Regions from separate parts of the Mesorhizobium sp. M0227 genome, predicted to be linked through region 3. Evidence: riboswitches for the same ligand, from Rfam matches in the RefSeq annotation. Region 3 holds a riboswitch; each other region holds the start of a gene.
The links. A riboswitch is a leader RNA that binds a small molecule or an ion and turns the genes downstream of it on or off. The one in region 3 is predicted to bind thiamine pyrophosphate.
Positions count from the first base shown of each region.

Region 1: it holds a riboswitch for thiamine pyrophosphate, as region 3 does, so the genes downstream of both, thiB (thiamine ABC transporter substrate binding subunit) here and NKJ00_RS16605 (YkoF family thiamine/hydroxymethylpyrimidine-binding protein) in region 3, are expected to answer to the same signal.
Region 2: it holds a riboswitch for thiamine pyrophosphate, as region 3 does, so the genes downstream of both, thiC (phosphomethylpyrimidine synthase ThiC) here and NKJ00_RS16605 (YkoF family thiamine/hydroxymethylpyrimidine-binding protein) in region 3, are expected to answer to the same signal.

Region 1 covers NZ_JAMYSJ010000003.1:174,496-177,732, forward strand. The annotation lists gene NKJ00_RS06450 (ABC-F family ATP-binding cassette domain-containing protein) at 1-837, opposite strand, end outside; gene NKJ00_RS06455 (thiamine diphosphokinase) at 839-1,498, opposite strand; TPP riboswitch at 1,586-1,700, shown strand; gene thiB (thiamine ABC transporter substrate binding subunit) at 1,744-2,742, shown strand; gene thiP (thiamine/thiamine pyrophosphate ABC transporter permease) at 2,986-3,237, shown strand, end outside.
Region 2 covers NZ_JAMYSJ010000034.1:28,164-31,400, reverse strand. The annotation lists gene NKJ00_RS28745 (ATP-grasp domain-containing protein) at 122-1,426, shown strand; TPP riboswitch at 1,650-1,766, shown strand; gene thiC (phosphomethylpyrimidine synthase ThiC) at 1,870-3,237, shown strand, end outside.
Region 3 covers NZ_JAMYSJ010000010.1:182,055-185,291, forward strand. The annotation lists gene NKJ00_RS16595 (formyltransferase family protein) at 68-1,099, shown strand; gene NKJ00_RS16600 (RodZ family helix-turn-helix domain-containing protein) at 1,144-1,464, opposite strand; TPP riboswitch at 1,660-1,773, shown strand; gene NKJ00_RS16605 (YkoF family thiamine/hydroxymethylpyrimidine-binding protein) at 1,764-2,372, shown strand; gene NKJ00_RS16610 (ABC transporter permease) at 2,468-3,229, shown strand; gene NKJ00_RS16615 (ABC transporter ATP-binding protein) at 3,226-3,237, shown strand, end outside.

The sequences.
Region 1 (3,237 bases), on a different contig from region 3:
GCCGGACTCGGCGGCGTCGCTCGCCACCATGGTCGCCGACCCTTCGGCACCGCGATGGCCGCGAAAACGCTGGCGCATGGTCTGCAACTCGCCGAGCCGGCGCATGTTTCGCTTGCGCCGCGCCGTCACGCCGTAGCGCAGCCAATGCTCTTCGCGAACGATCTGGCGGCCGAGTTTATGCTGCTCGCGCTCTTCTTCCTCCAGGACCAGGTCGCGCCATTCCTCGAAATGGCCAAAGCCCTTGTCCAGCCTGCGGGTCTGGCCGCGATCGAGCCAGATGGTGGCGCGCGACACACGTTCGAGAAAGCGGCGGTCGTGCGAGATGACGATCAGTGCCGAGGAGGTGCGGATGAGTTCTTCTTCCAGCCATTCGATGACCGAGAGGTCGAGATGGTTGGTCGGCTCATCGAGCAGCAGGATGTCTGGCTCCGGCGCCATCACGCGGGCAAGGGCAGCACGCCTCGCCTCGCCGCCCGACAGATCATTCGGACGTTCCTCACCCGACAGTCCGAGATGCTCCATCAGATAGCTGGCTCGGTAGGGATCGTCGGCGGGGCCAAGCCCGGCCTCGACATAGGCGCGGACGGTGGCAAAGCCCTCCATGTCCGGCATCTGCGGCAAATAGCGGATAGTTGCCGAAGGCTGGCGGAACACCTCGCCGTCCTGCGGCTCGATCAGGCCAGCGGCGATCTTCAGCAGGGTCGACTTGCCCGACCCGTTGCGGCCGACCAGTGCAATCTTGTCGCCGGCCGAAGCCGTCAAGGCGGCGCCGTCGAGCAGCGGCGTGCCGCCGAAGGTCAGTTTTATCCCGTCGAGGTTGAGAAGAGGCGGGGCCATGTCAGCTTTCAGGTAAGGGATAGGGATGAGCGAGCAGCATCGCGCGGCCATGGCCGAGCGCGATTTCGAGGCGGCCCCCGGTCTTGTCGGACTTGACCTCGTTGGAGATGGTCAGCGACGAACCGAACGCCACCTTGACGTGGTTCAGCGGCCATTTGGCGCCGGTGACGGTCAGGCCGGCGAGCTCGGAAAAGCCGAGCACCGAAAACAGCGTGCCATCGGCATAGTCGAAGCCGGCCGTTCCGCGCAGCAGCGGGATGCCTTCCTGGGCGCCGCTGGTCAGGAGCACATCAGTCCCGGCCTCGGCCAGCCGCAGGGCAAGCGCCAGATGCAGGAAAGCGTGGTCGGCGCGCTTGCCGCCGAAAGCACCTGCGAGCACCAGGCGGGTCGCGCCGCGCTCGAGTGCGGCGGCAATGGCCAGTTCGCCATCGGTCTGGTCCTTTTCCGCCGGGAAGGTCCGGCGCGGCACGGAAGCGAGATCGTCAGGCAGCTCGGCTGGCACGGAATCGAAATCGCCCACCCACAGTTCGGGCACGAGACCCAGCAGCCGCGCATGCCCGATGCCGGCGTCGGCGGCGATGACGCGGGAGCCTTCGGCCTGGCGGTCGAGCCGTGGCGTGCGGATGAGATCGCCGCCAAGCAGGATGGTGAATGTGCTCATATCGTGTGGCCCTTACCAGCCCGGCACGGGAAACGGAAGGCGGCAAACTCCCACTTGCATGGGGGATCGGCCCGGCCTATGTGTCGAAACGCTCTAACGGGGTGCCGGACGCGATCTTCGCGGACCGGCTGAGAGGCAGTCTCGCCAACCCGCTGAACCTGATCCGGTTTGTACCGGCGGAGGGATTAGACGTTTCGGACAGTCCGACGCCTCAATTCCTTTCAATTCGAACGAAGGAGGCGCCGATGCGCACGTTTTTATACGCTCTTGTTTCAGCAACGGTCGTGGCCTTGTCCGGACCGGCCTTGGCCAAGGACAAGCTCACCGTCTACACCTATGATAGCTTCACCGCCGACTGGGGTCCGGGTCCCGTGGTGAAGAAGGAGTTCGAGGCCGAATGCGGCTGCGATGTCGAGTTCGTCTCGGTCGCCGACGGCGTCGCGCTGCTCAACCGCGTCAGATTGGAAGGCGCATCGACCAAGGCCGATATCGTGCTTGGCCTCGACACCAATCTCACCGCCGATGCCAAGGCGTCAGGCTTGTTCGCGCCGCATGGCGGCGTAACTGATGTCAACGTGCCGGGTGGCTGGAGCGACGATACTTTTGTCCCCTTTGACTACGGATATTTCGCCGTCGTCTACGACACCGAGAAGCTGAAGATCCCGCCGAAAAGCCTGAAAGAGCTGGTCGAGGGCAGTGCCGATGACAAGATCGTCATCCAGGATCCGCGCACCTCCACGCCGGGCCTCGGTCTGCTTCTGTGGGTCAAGTCAGTCTATGGCGACAAGGCGCCCGAGGCCTGGGCCAAGCTCAAGGCGAAAGTGCTGACCGTGACGCCGGGCTGGAGCGAGGCCTATGGGCTGTTCACCAAGGGCGAGGCGCCGATGGTGCTGTCCTACACGACGTCGCCGGCCTACCACATGGTCGCCGAGAAGACAGAGCGCTATCAGGCAGCGTCGTTCGAGGAGGGCGAGTATTTGCAGATAGAAGTCGCGGGTATCACCACGGCGGGGGCCAAGAACCCGCTGGCGGCCAAGTTCATCGCCTTCATGACCGGGCCGAAATTCCAGGATGCCATCCCCGAGACCAACTGGATGTTCCCGGCCGGCAAGACCGACAAGCCGCTCAATCCGGCCTTCGACAAACTGGTCAAGCCGACCAAGACCTTGCTGTTCAGCCCGCAAGAGGTCGCTGCCAACCGCAAGGCTTGGGTCGATGAATGGCTGGCGGTGATGAGCAAGTAGGCTTGCGAGTTCTTTTGATGTTCGCGCCACTCCACCCCCCTCTGGCCTGCCGGCAATCTCCCCCTCAAGGGGGGAGATTGGCAGCGTCGTTGCTGGTTACAGTCCGGCAACGTTGGAGACTAGCGGAAGCATGGGTGACGGCCGATCTCCTCCCTGGAGGGGGAGATGTCCGGCAGGACAGAGGGGGGCGCCAAGGAACGCAATCCTTTGTAATTGCCGCGATGGAAAGAATGGTGGTCCAGCGTGCAACGCGCGTCTGACCCCCGCATCACCGCTGGCACCCTCGCGCTCGCTGCAATCGCGCTGCTGATCGGCGGCGCGTTTGCTGGCCTGCTTTTCGAGGGCGCCCATGATTTCTCGGGCGCCTGGGCAACCTTCGATCCCTATCTGCTTCGCGTCATTCGCTTCACGCTCTGGCAAGCGGCGCTCTCGACGCTGCTTTCGGTCATCCCGGCGCTGTTCGTGGCGCGCGCTCTGTCGCGGCACCCACGTTTC
Region 2 (3,237 bases), on a different contig from region 3:
TTTTACAACCGTCAGTCGTTGACAATGGTACGGCACCGCGAGTCGGAGGTCCGGCACGGCCATAAAAGTGACGCCGGTACCCTCGGACCGCCGCCAGCACGCAACATCGGGATTAACAGCAATGGTAAGAAGAAGAGCGCTCATATTGGTCGAAGGCCATAGGGGTACTGGTCAGCTATACGTCCAAGCGGCTCAGTGTCTTGGTCTTCATCCAATTACTCTGACGGCTGATCCACCTCGGTACGACTATCTTTCGGCGGAAAACGTTGAGGCAATCCGTGTCGACACTGGCAATCTCGAAGCGTTGGTCCGCGAATGTTCGCGGCTGCGTGCTACCCACGACATTGCTGGCATTACTGGCTTTGCCGGGGACCATGAATCGATCTATGCGACAGTTGGCAAGCTTTGCCGGCATTTCGATCTACCGGGGCCGAACCCTGAATCGATTGAACGAAGCTGCGACAAATTCAAGCAACGCCAACTCCTCGCGCAGGCCGGCGTTCCAATACCGGCTTATCGGTTAGCAACGAATGCGGCGGAGGTAGAAAGCTCGGCTGCAGAGATCGGCCTGCCCGTGATTCTTAAGCCGGCAGTAGGCAGCGGCAGCATCGGTGTCCGATTGTGCCGCAGCCTCGAAGACGTAGCCGAACATACGACCTATCTATTGGGCGGAAAGCACATATGGCGGTCTACACCGAAAATACTCGTCGAAGAATTCGCACAGGGCCCGTTATATAGCATTAATGTTATGGGGAATGAGGTCGTTGCGATTTGCGCCAATGACTTTGGTCCCCTCCCCCATTTCGTCATACGTGAGGTGACATATCCGGCCCTGCTAACCGATCAGGAGCGTGAGCGCATCGCCGATGTTTCGCTGAGCTGTTTGCGGGCTCTCGGCCTTGGCTGGGGGCCAACTAACATTGAACTCCGGTGCACGAAACGCGGTCCAGTTGTCATTGAAGTCAATCCGCGTCTTAGTGGCGCGCCCGACCCTCAACTGGTCCAGTTAGCTTACGGTGTCGACCTCGTCACCGAGCACATCAAGCTTGTCATTGGCGAGGAATGGGATCTGCGCAAAAAGCATTCGCATACTGCGGCCGCGCGATTCCTGCTTCCTGATCAAGATGGCACCCTGGACTGGATTGGTGGCGACACTCAGGCAGCTGCTATATCAGGTGTGGCCGAGGTCAAATTGAATGTTGAACCCAAGACACCGATCGTCAGGAAGGGGGATTTCCGAGACTGGATTGGACATGTCATTGCCACTTCACCCAGCCGTGCTGAAACCGAGGGCGCCCTTCAGCGAGCGGTCGCCTTGATCGATTGGTCGATCACCCCTTTTCCGGCGACAATAGGAGGTGATCGAGAGCACGATGTTTGTGGGGCGTTCGGGCGGTCCACCAGTTCTGTTCCGATCAGGCATTGACGGCTTAAGATCCTTGAAACGCAGCAGTTCCGTCTACGTCAATGTCACATCAAGTTTGACGAGGCAAATGCAGCTTTGGCCACACCTGCCCTACCTCCCGCGGAACTTCTCCGCGACCCGTGGCGAGGCCGTCGGCCCAATTTGGGCCCAATTTGATTGCCGCCCACCGCCGCCGCAGGACGAACACGCGCTTGACAAGACAACCCCGGCCCGTTCAACTTGAGGCATTCACCAGGGGAGTCCCGGCAAGGGGCTGAGATACTGCTGGCTTTCGCGGCGCAGTGACCCGTTGAACCTGATCCAGTTCATACTGGCGTAGGGACGGTGCAAGCGCTCTGCGGGAGTTCACGCCCGAGGTCCTGTTTCGGCAGGTAGACAGAAGCGTCTTTTCATCCTTCCGGCACAGAACTGGGTCTCCAATGCATGAGCAAAGGAGCCTCAAGATGAATGCCCTCACCCCCGCCGTGTCGACGGGACCGCTGCCTGCTTCGCGTAAGATCCACAAGCCCGGTGCCATCCACCCGCAGATCAGGGTGCCGATGCGCGAAATCTCCGTCCATCCGACAGCCAGCGAACCGCCCGTCACCGTCTACGACCCGTCGGGCTCCTATACCGATCCGGCTGTCGAAACCAGCATCCAAAAAGGCCTGGCCCGGCTTCGCCACGAATGGATCTTGGCGCGCGGCGATGTCGAGGACTGTGACGGCCGCCACGTCCGGCCGGAGGACAACGGTTTCGCGACGGGCGAACGCCTGACGCCAGAATTTCCCATCCGCCACCGACCGCTCAGGGCCAAAGCAGGCAAGGCGGTGACGCAGCTTGCCTATGCACGCGCCGGCATCATCACACCCGAAATGGAGTTCGTCGCCATCCGCGAGAACCTTGGTCGCGAGATCCTGCACGGCAAGCTTGAGCGCGACGGCGAGGCTTTCGGCGCGATGCTGCCCGATTTCGTCACACCCGAATTCGTCCGCGACGAGGTGGCGCGCGGACGGGCGATCATTCCCGCCAACATCAACCATCCCGAGAGCGAGCCGATGATCATCGGTCGCAATTTTCTGGTCAAGATCAACGCCAACATCGGCAACTCCGCCGTCACATCGTCGATGGCCGAAGAGGTCGAAAAGATGGTCTGGGCGATTCGCTGGGGCGCCGATACGGTGATGGACCTGTCGACCGGCCGCAACATTCACAACATCCGGGACTGGATCGTGCGCAACGCACCGGTGCCGATCGGCACGGTGCCACTCTACCAGGCGCTCGAGAAGGTTGGCGGCATTGCCGAGGATCTGACCTGGGAGGTGTACCGCGACACGCTGATCGAACAGGCCGAGCAGGGCGTCGACTATTTCACCATCCACGCCGGCGTGCGGCTGCATTACATCCCGCTGACCGTCGACCGGGTCACCGGCATCGTCTCGCGCGGCGGGTCGATCATGGCAAAATGGTGCCTGCACCATCACCGGGAAAGCTTCCTCTACGAGCACTTCGCGGAGATCTGCGACATCGCCAGAGCCTATGACGTGTCCTTCTCGCTCGGCGACGGCCTTCGTCCCGGCTCGATCGCCGATGCCAACGACGCGGCGCAGTTCGCCGAGTTGGAGACGCTCGGCGAGCTGACGCAGATCGCCTGGGCGAAGGATTGCCAGGTGATGATCGAGGGCCCCGGCCACGTGCCGATGCACAAGATCAAGGCGAACATGGACAAGCAGCTCGCTGTCTGCGGCGAAGCGCCCTTCTATACGCTTGGACCGCTGACAACCGACATCGCGCCGGGCTACGACCACATCACCTCAGGCATTGGGGCCGCC
Region 3 (3,237 bases):
CATCGCCTTCCACTCAGCCGACCTGACAAGCTCGCCCTGACCTGTCGGCCCGTTTGAGCCGCCGAAGATGAGGCCGATCGAATCGACCGATCACTCGGAGCCGATCACAGCCGTTTTTGTCCTCGATATCTCTAACTATACGGGGCCTCTGCTCGCCGGCTGGCTAGAGGCTGGAAATGCAATTGGCGCGATCATCGTGCCCGGGTTCCGGCGTCGTCCCACCGGTTTCAGCATTGGCAATTTCCGGCGAAGGCTTCAACGCAAGCTGCTGCTCAGGCGGTTTATCGGTAACACGCCTGTCAAGTTGATCGAATTTGGCCGCCCTTACGATTGGAATGCGCTTGGTCGGCAATTGTCTGACGTCCGCGCCGATGTGCTGGTCTGCTACACTTTGCCTGTCTTGATCCCTCAAGAGGTTCTTGGCCATTTTTCCAAAGGCGGGGTCAACCTCCACCCGGCGCTGCTCCCCGACTATCGAGGGCCCCACCCGATCCAGCGCTTGGCCGTGGACGGCCGGCATGCGGCTCATGGCGGCGTCACGCTCCACAAGATGTCCGCCGGTTTTGACGAGGGTGACATTCTCGGGCAGGTGCCGTTTTCCGAAGCTGACTGGACATCGAGAGAAGCCCTGGTCGACAGCACGGCAACCGCTATGCGGATTCTGGTGAGCGAGGCGGTGCCGACCTACTGCCGGGGGCTGTTGTCAGGAATGCCGCAACCGAAAGGCGATTTCGTCTGGGCGCGGCTTCAGCCCAGCCACCTGATAATCTCGCCGGCCATGTCGGTCGAGCATGTTGTACGGCTATGGCATGTGCTTGGCCTTCTGCCAGGCATCTATCTTGAAATCGGAACGCGCAAAGTCAGGCTGGGATTCCAGATCAGAAGGCTGGGGCCCTGCACAGGAAAGGCCCCGGTCAGGCGGTGGGGAACAGTGGAATTTGATCTCGCCAACGGTCGGGTCCTGTATTTTACCTACGGTAGAGTGCTCAAACGGCTGCTCAATTCGAAACACCTATTTTCGCGCCCGCCCGCCGGGAGACCCGCTCCAGAAATCCGGCTGTTCGGCAAAGCGAGTGCTGCGGACCAGAAAAACGGATGAAGTCGCTGGGCGATGCCCAGCGGCTTCATCCGTTTGCGACGTGGTTACTTGCCACAATGATTATCGTTTACCGTTGGCGCCGTCGCGTTACCATCGGCGTCCGGCTGCGCGCCTTGCGGGTTGGTCGGGCAATTCTGATCCGCGTTCGAATTCATGTCCCCTACCGTGCCAGTCGTGCTGTTGGTCGTGCCCGGGTCGACAGTGTCCGGCTCGATCGTATTCGGGGAAGCCGGCGTGTTCGGCTCAACCGTCACCGACTTGCCGCTGCCGCTTCCATTTGCGTTGTTGCTGCCGGCGCTTTGCGCCATGGCTGACGTGGCCAGACCAATGGTGAGAACCGAAGCTGCGAGGATTTTCATGAACATGGTTTGTCTCCATTTCTGTGAAGTCGTCGCTTATTTTCTACGAAAGTGATCGCGTTGCGACTGTGGGGACAACCGGTCGCGGCGGCGAAGGTTCCCGACAAAATTCCGCTCAGGCGCACCGTGACTGGCGCAATGCTTTTGGCGCAGTGCTCTGAAAAAACGGCTTTCCCTTGAACTCGAATGATGCTTTAAGGCGCACATCCACAGGGGTGCTCCGTACGGTCGGGGCTGAGACGGGGGCGGCAAGCCCACAGACCCTAGAAGCTGATCTGGGTAATACCAGCGGAGCGAGGCGGGCGATGTTTTCAGGCGCACAGATTTCCCTATACCCCATGACCGACGATTTCGTCGGTGTCATTCTTGGCGCGCTCGGTGCGCTCGATCCCTGGCGCGACAAGCTCAGGATCGAGACCGACGACATCTCGACCTTGCTGGTCGGGTCGCCCGAAGTGCTGTTTCCCGCCATGCGCGACCTCTTCGTGGCGGCGGCACGTAGCGGCAAACATTGCGTGTTGTCGGCCACCATCTCGCGCGGGTGCCCTGGCGAGCCGGATGATCCGATCTGCCGCTCCGATGCACTTGGCGGGCCTGTCGGGCCACTCGGCCCGCGCAAGGATGCGGCCATCGCGGCGGTGCGCAATGCTGCTGCCACCGGCCAGCCGGCGGCGGCGCAGTTCTCGCTCTATGTGATGGGCACCGACGACCACATGGACGAGATCTACGGCTGCATCGATTTTCTCAAGCAGTCCGGCGTCTATGAGCGTTCCAAGCATTTCTGCACGAAACTGCGCGGTGATGCCGGTGCGATCTTTTCGGCGCTGGACGAGGCCTTCTGCCGCTTCGGACCAGGCGCCGGCCACGTAACCCTCGACGTCACGGTCTCGGCCAACAGCCCGTCGGCTGTCTGAAGCTGCCGCCGCCTCCGCGCGGCCGTCAAAGGTTATCTCCCGTGGTCTCATCATCATTCGCTTCGCGCCCGATCGCGGGCCTTCTTGTCAAGGCAATGCCGGCCATGATCTCGGTCGGTTTGCTCCTAGTGGCGTGGGAGCTTTATGCCACCTATTCCGGCATCAGGCCGACGATACTGCCGGCGCCGTCGCGCGTGTTCGAGCAAGCGCTGCTCAATCGCCAGGCGCTGGCCGACAACGCCATTCCGACCATCGGCGCCACGCTGCTCGGCTTTGCCTGTTCGCTCAGCGCCGCCTTCGTGCTGTCGATGCTGGTCGACTTCTTCCAGCCGCTGCGGCGTGCGCTGTTTCCCGTCTTAATCGTCAGCCAGACCTTGCCGCTGGTGGCCATCGCGCCGCTGGTGGTGCTGTGGTTCGGCTTCGGGCTGGCGCCCAAGATCATGCTGGTGGCGCTGGTTACCTTCTTTCCGATGCTGGTTGCATTGGTCGAGGGTTATGAGTCGACCGAGGCCGAGATCGGGCAAATGCTGCGCGCCATGGGGGCAGGGCGCTGGCGCATCTTCGTGCTGGCACGGCTGCCTTCGGCGCTGCCCTATTTCTTCGCTGGCTTGAGGATCTCCATCACCTACGCCGTGGTCGGCGCGATCTTCGCCGAATATGCGGGGGCCGCGAAGGGGCTGGGCATCTACATGCTCAACGTCAAGAACAATTTCCGTCCTGACCTGGTTCTTGCCGCCGTCGGAGTGAGCGCTGCCCTGACCCTTGTCCTGTTCGGGTTGACTGTACTGCTGCAGCGCCTTGCGATGCCCTGGGAGCGGGCCGGCAAGGAAACCGCCGGGAAGGGAGCCTGGCGATGAGCCGGCTG